2 regions of the Paenibacillus sp. FSL H3-0310 genome follow, and region 1 is predicted to be linked to the other one. Evidence: riboswitches for the same ligand, from Rfam matches in the RefSeq annotation. Region 1 holds a riboswitch; the other holds the start of a gene.
The links. Region 1 has a riboswitch for thiamine pyrophosphate ahead of MHH63_RS18545 (thiamine phosphate synthase). Riboswitches for the same ligand answer to the same signal wherever they lie in the genome.
Positions count from the first base shown of each region.

Region 2: another riboswitch for thiamine pyrophosphate. It lies ahead of thiC (phosphomethylpyrimidine synthase ThiC); the one in region 1 lies ahead of MHH63_RS18545 (thiamine phosphate synthase).

Region 1 covers NZ_JBBODC010000001.1:4,096,197-4,099,819, reverse strand. The annotation lists gene MHH63_RS18555 (GDSL-type esterase/lipase family protein) at 1-1,086, shown strand, start outside; gene MHH63_RS18550 (SDR family oxidoreductase) at 1,324-2,196, shown strand; TPP riboswitch at 2,284-2,385, shown strand; gene MHH63_RS18545 (thiamine phosphate synthase) at 2,481-3,104, shown strand; gene thiS (sulfur carrier protein ThiS) at 3,143-3,346, shown strand; gene MHH63_RS18535 (thiazole synthase) at 3,402-3,623, shown strand, end outside.
Region 2 covers NZ_JBBODC010000001.1:118,557-122,179, forward strand. The annotation lists gene MHH63_RS00740 (helix-turn-helix transcriptional regulator) at 1-178, opposite strand, end outside; gene MHH63_RS00745 (beta-galactosidase) at 349-2,400, shown strand; TPP riboswitch at 2,472-2,581, shown strand; gene thiC (phosphomethylpyrimidine synthase ThiC) at 2,684-3,623, shown strand, end outside.

The DNA.
Region 1 (3,623 bases):
CAAGCCCGGGGTATGATACCAGTACTGGTAACCCCAATGTCCAGAATTAAAGGGAATGCAAGTCCGGGATATATCTATGAAAATTCTTTTAAATCAAGAAAGTTTGTAGATATTCTTAAACGGGTCGCAGATGAATCTGGAGTTACACTTATTGACCTTAACTCGGAAAGTCTGAAATATTATAACGAGATCGGTGTAGAAGCAATAACAGCCCTCTTCATGTCTATTGAAGCCGGAGAAACGCCAGGCAAAACAAATGACGGAAGTTACGCTAACGGGCATCCTTCAAAGAAAGTCGATGGGACTCATTTTAAAGAAGCGCTCTCCAAACAATTTTCGCGGATGATTGTTACGGAGCTTGTAGAGAAAGGTGCTACTGGCGATTCTACTGCTGCCTCCATTACTCCTTACCTTAAAGGGAACGTTAAGCATGCGGCACTAACAGGGAACTGGGGTAAGATTTTTCCGGAAATAACGAATGATACGACGACCGGGGAAGCTGCATATTACCGTAATCAAATTGAGAAATTAATCCAGCTGGGAGTAATGGGCAAAGACCGTCAAGGGAATTTTAATCCGGATACGGAGATGACAGTTGCTGAATTCACACGCAGTATTTCTAAGTTAATGAAAGTGGAAAGATCAGATCTTGCCTATTATCCGAAAGGTAAGCTGTCACGTGAAACGATGGGTGCTATTCTCTATGACGTTTACCAAATAAAGTTTGCTAATAAACCTAAGTACATGACTGATTATAACGGCACAGCAGTAGTGCCAGGAGATCCTGGCTATGATTCGAATTTGGAGCCAGGAGCTAGAGGTGCGATGTACTATCCTCTTGTATCCTGGACGCAGCTTGTTGATACAGCGGACATTTCTCCTTATTTAATTTCAAAAGTAAAAAGTGCATATGAATTAGGACTCATTAGATCTGAAATGGGGATTGCCAGAGGCGAAATGGTCAATGGGACAGAACTAGAACCTAAAGCTATAGTGACCCGGGAGAAAGCGGCCAAAGCTCTGTACTTTATGTGGGTGCTGGAACATGAAGTGAATGCAGAAAATCATGTTTCTTCTCTAAAATAGTCAGGGTGAACAATTCAAGGCACAGCAGCGATGCTGTGTCTATTTGTATGCAGTGAATTCCTCTCCAGTTACAGCAGTATATCTCTCACGGTTGTTTATATCTACTTTCATTGTGGTAAGTAAGATTCGTAAAGCGATTTAAGAAAATGACAAACCCAGCGTATAAACGTGCATAGTTGTGCCATCCTAAGACGATCAGTTAACTATCAATTTGCTTAACGAGAGGAGATAGGGAAGATGTCAGGCAACAATAAACAAGCTACAAAAACCTTACCCCCACAGGAGCAGCATCATCAGCCAGGGATTGAGAGTGAAATGACGCCGCTGCCCAAATACGAGCCGGCAAATTATAAAGCAGCAGGTAAACTGCAAGACAAGGCGGCGTTAATTACCGGTGGAGACAGCGGAATTGGGCGTGCAGTTGCTGTGCTTTTTGCTAAAGAAGGCGCTGATGTGGTCATTTCATATCTTAATGAACACTCAGATGCAGAGGAAACTAAACGTCAGGTCGAGCAGGAAGGCCGCAAATGTATCCTAATTCCAGGTGATATCGGTGACGAGAAATTCTGTAAGGATCTTATTAAACAGACGGTGGAGGGCTTAGGAAAGCTTGATATTCTCATCAATAACGCGGCAGAGCAACATCCGCAAGCTAAGATCGAGGATATTACTTCCGAGCAGCTTGAGCGTACTTTCCGTACGAATATATTTGCGATGTTCTATTTAACAAAAGCAGCTATGCCTCATTTAAAAGCAGGATCTACCATTATAAATACAACTTCAATTACCGCTTATCGCGGAAGCCCGCAGCTGCTGGACTATTCATCAACTAAAGGAGCTATTCTTAGCTTCACACGATCCTTGTCCACGAATCTGGCAGAGAAGGGCATACGGGTAAACGGTGTTGCACCAGGTCCAATCTGGACACCGCTGATTCCCTCTACCTTTGATGCAAAACAGGTTAGCGAGTTTGGAGGTACACAGCCTATGAAACGGCCTGGACAACCAGAAGAGCTGGCACCAGCCTATGTATATCTGGCCTCTGACGATTCCAGTTATGTGACTGGACAGGTTATTCATGTAAATGGTGGCGAGGTAGTAAACGGTTAGATCAGTACAGCTAATGTGAATAAATGGGTGTATTTCAATAAAAAAATATGTTACTATAAACCACGTTAGCATTTTAAAATTGTATATTTATGTCACTAGGGGTGCCGATTGGCTGAGACGGAATGGATTTCCGGACCCTTTGAACCTGATCTGGTTAAGACCAGCGTAGGGAAGTGGAGAACGAATTTCTGTTGTCGGGCTATTTGTAGTGCCGTCTATATACAGATTCTGACTGCCTTCCTTACGGGGGGCAGTTTTTTTGTTTTTTACTGACCTACAGGGAAGTGAGAGAGGAGATCGTGATGTTGCAAGCTGAGATCCATCTAATATCAGACGGCAAGCTACAACTGAGACATTTTGTTGAACTAGCTGTCACGGTGCAGACATGGGTCGATTATATTCACCTGAGAGATAAGCAATGTCCTGCATGCGAACTGCTCGCTGCGGCACAGCAGCTGTTGGCTGCCGGTATGCCCGCTACCAAACTGATAATCAACGACCGGATAGATGTAGCATTGGCAGCTGGTGCCGCGGGGGTTCAGTTGGCTTGGCACAGTCTGAGTCCGGTTACAGCCCGGCGAATTGCACCTCAGCTTCGGCTGGGGAGATCGGTTCATTCTCCGGAAGAAGCGGCGAATGCCTCAGAGCAGGGAGCTGATTATTGCTTGTTTGGTCATGTATTTCCCTCGGATAGCAAGTTAGGGCTGCCCGCACGTGGGTTAGAGCTGCTTGCAGAAACGGTGAAGACCAGCTCTATTCCTGTAATTGCGATTGGCGGAATTAGCCCCGCTAATGCGGCGCAGATCATCAGGAAAGGTGCGGCAGGAGTTGCTGTGATGTCCGGTATTTGCGGAGCGGATGATCCTTATGAGGCCGCCAAAGCTATTCATAAGGCGGTTCATTCATAGCCTGGAGGTAACAGCATGGGCGAAGGGGGTGATTCAGAATGAAGCTGTTGATTAACGGGAAATCCGCAGAGTGTTCTGGTGGTATTCAAACTATAGCTGATTTGATCAGTCTTCCTGAGTGGTCGGGTCGTCTGATGATCATTGAGCTGAATGGAGAAATTGTCAGTAAGGAGAATTATGAAAGTACTGCTCTGAGCGAGGATGATCGTTTGGAACTGGTGCACTTTGTTGGTGGGGGTTGAGATGGAGCGGTATAGAATTTTGAGAAATTTATACGAACCAAAGGGAGGTAATTTCATGCATGACCCGTTACATATTGGCGGCATCGAATTAACCAGTAGATTATTTATCGGAACCGGAAAATATAGCCGGAATACGTTGATCCCCGAAGTGATCGCAAGCTCTGGTTCTCAGGTGATTACTGTAGCGCTTCGCCGAGTGGACCCGCAAGGTGGAGCAGAAAATATCATGAACCACATTCCCGGCCACATGACTCTTCTGCCTAATACCTCAGGAGCG
Region 2 (3,623 bases), 4.0 Mb from region 1:
CGCCCTCATGGAATACATAACCCTCCCCACCAAAGATCAAATGCAGGTTATAACTCCCCAGAAACCCTTCGCTTCTTCTCTCTGTATGTTGTGGAAAGTGAGTGTAATGTCCCAAAAATTCAGGATAACAGACATATTTTGAAAAAGCCGGTGTCGGCAAATACCATTGTTTCTTCATGTTTGGCAGCACCCATTTCTGTAGCGCAACAGAGCGCAAGTTGGATTAAGGCAATGAACGCAAGATTGTTATATGATAGCAATATTTTGTTATATAAGACCTCTTATCATTGATACTACAATAGAATTATATAATATTGAAAGCATATTTTTAATACTTTGGAGGTAATGATGAAGAAACCTGTCGCAACTGAAAAATTCGAGCTTGGCGTCTGTTATTATCCGGAGCACTGGCCAGAAAACATGTGGGAGGACGATTATCGCCGGATGCGTGAACTCGGCTTTACGATCATTCGGATGGGGGAGTTTGCTTGGTCTATTTTTGAACCGGCAGAAGGGCAGTTTCAGTTCGGGCTCTTTGATCGGGCGATTGATCTAGCACATAAATATGGTCTTCAGGTTGTACTTGGTACTCCGACGGCGACGCCTCCAGCTTGGTTGACTGATAAGTATCCCGAAGTTTTAAATGTAACCTACGAAGGTGTTACACTTCAGCATGGCATGCGCCGTCATTATAATTACAGCAGTCCTAAATACCGGGAACTGTGTGCACGTATTGCAGAACAAATGGCTGAACATTACGGCAATCATCCGGGTGTAGTTGGCTGGCAAATTGATAATGAGCTCAACTGTGAGATCAGTGAATTTTATTCGGAGAGTGACCATAAGGCTTTCCGGGAATGGCTACAGCAGAAATATGTTACACTTGAGCATTTGAACGAGGCTTGGGGAGCTGTTTTTTGGAATCAAAGCTATAGTGACTGGTCTCAGGTCTATCTTCCACGTCCGACTCCAGTACCGAAGCAACCCAATCCTCATCAGGCATTGGATGAAAAACGGTTTATTTCGGACAATACAATTTCTTTTGCCAAAAACCAAGCGGATATCATCCGTAAACTTGCCCCTAAGCAGTGGGTAACCACGAACGGTCTGTTCGGGCATCTCGATAGCCATGAAATGACGGATGAACTGTTGGATTTCTTCAGCTATGATTCCTATCCTCAGTTCTCTACTATTTTTTATGACCCGAATGAGCGGAATCCGCTGAATGATAGAGGCTGGGGACTGTCGTTATCTGTTGTTCGTTCGATATCCCCGAATTTCTGTATTATGGAGCAGCAGTCGGGCCCGGGTGGCTGGGTGAACCGGATGGATATGCCTTCTCCAAAGCCGGGTCAGATGCGGTTATGGACTTATCAGTCGATCGCTCATGGAGCAGATATGGTGTTATATTTCCGCTGGCGGACAGCTACGATGGGCAATGAAATTTATTGGCATGGAATCAATGACTATCATAATCAGCCTAACCGGAGAGTGCGGGAAGCGGGGCAGATCGGTCAGGAGCTGGCAGCAGCAGGTCATGCGTTTGTCGGTACTCGTAATCAGGCTAACATTGCTATTGTACGTGATTATGACAATGAGTGGGATGGAGAATACGATGTTTGGCATGGCCCGTTTATGTGGAAGAGCAATAAGGAGTGGTACAAGGCGCTTCAGCGGAAGCATATCCCGAATGACGTACTCTATTTACGCAAAAAAACAACGCTGGAGGAGCTTGCAAGGTACGACGTGCTTATCTATCCTCACCCAGCGATTATGACAGATGAGACAGCAGCACTGCTGGATGAATATGTTCAGCAAGGCGGCAAACTGATCTTCGGCTGTAGAACCGGCTATAAGGATGAGCGCGGTCAATGTTATATGCGTCCTTTCCCAGGTGCTGCTAAGGATCTATGCGGGATCACAGTTGAAGAATTCACAATGGTTAAGGGCAGTCGTCAGCCAACAACAATTAGCTGGTCGGGCGTGACCGAAGTCGTTACAGGAGCAGATGACTTTAATGATATTCTCAAAATAGAGGAAGCTTCGGTTGAAGTGATGGCGGTTTACGCCTCTGATTATTATGCGGGAAAACCGGCGGTAACTAAAAATCGTCGCGGCAAGGGTGAGGTTTGGTATTACGGAGCCGTATTTAATGAACAGGCAGCGGCTGAGATCATAAATTTAATTGATCTACAATCGCCAGCAGATTGGCTGGAGCTCCCAGAAGAGGTAGAGCTGCAAGTCCGTACCGGAGCTTCTTCCAGTTATGCTTTTTTGCTTAATTATAGTGAGACTCCTGTCACGATCCATCTTCGTGAGACCAAAACAGATTTACTGAGCGGCACAACATTGTCGGGCGAGGTGATTCTGGAAGGATTTGGGGTATTGGTGTTAAACTAACGTATACATTGATCTCACATTTGAGTAGATTTGGATAATTCTCTCTTTTCGGTTATACTTTGAAGTAGCAATTATATAGTCACGGGAGCTTGGTGGAACCAGGCTGAGAGGATAGTTATAACTATCGACCGTCAAACCTGATCTGGATAATGCCAGCGGAGGAAATGGAGCTCTATTTCTATTTGTCTACTCTAAGGCCGCATCTTATACAGATGTGGCCTTTTCTATGTGTGGGGAGTAGACCGTCTCCGCTTGATCAAATCACCTTATAGGAGGGATTGAGATGACAAGCGAATTGAACAACGATCCAATCAATCTATCAGCTTTTCCAGCAAGTCAAAAAGTGTATGTAAAGGGTTCACGGCCTGATATTCAGGTGCCTATGCGGGAGATCTCACTTAGTCCAACTGCGGGCATAGACGGCGAAGAGGAGAATGCCCCAATTCATGTCTATGACACAAGCGGGGCTTACACGGATGCTAATATTCATACTGATATTCGTCAGGGGTTAGAGCCCAATCGTCTAAGCTGGATTGAGGAACGAGGGGATGCAGAAGCGTACGAAGGAAGAACCGTGAAGCCTGAAGATAACGGGAATGCAACGGGAAAAGCTGTGGCGGAAGTGTTTCCAGCGCTCCATAGAAAACCTTTGCGAGCGAAAAAGGGGCGTAATGTCTCTCAAATGCATTATGCACGCAAAGGGATTATTACTTCGGAAATGGAATACGTTGCGATTCGTGAGAATGTGACACCGGAATTTGTAAGAGATGAAGTAGCCCGCGGCCGCGCCATCATTCCAGCGAATATCAATCATCCAGAGAGTGAACCAATGATTATTGGACGCAATTTTTTAGTGAAGATCAATGCCAATATAGGAAATTCCGCAGTATCCTCATCCATAGAAGAAGAGGTAGAGAAGATGAGATGGGCCACCCGCTGGGGTGCAGATAATATAATGGATCTCTCCACAGGTAAAAACATCCATACGACACGCGAGTGGATCATCCGTAATTCTCCTGTTCCTATTGGAACGGTGCCTATCTATCAAGCGTTGGAAAAAGTGAATGGGAAAGCGGAAGATTTAACATGGGAAGTGTACCGTGATACGCTCATTGAGCAAGCGGAGCAAGGGGTTGATTATTTTACCATTCATGCGGGGGTTCTGCTTCGTTATATCCCGTTGACGGTACAACGTATGACAGGCATTGTTTCAAGAGGTGGCT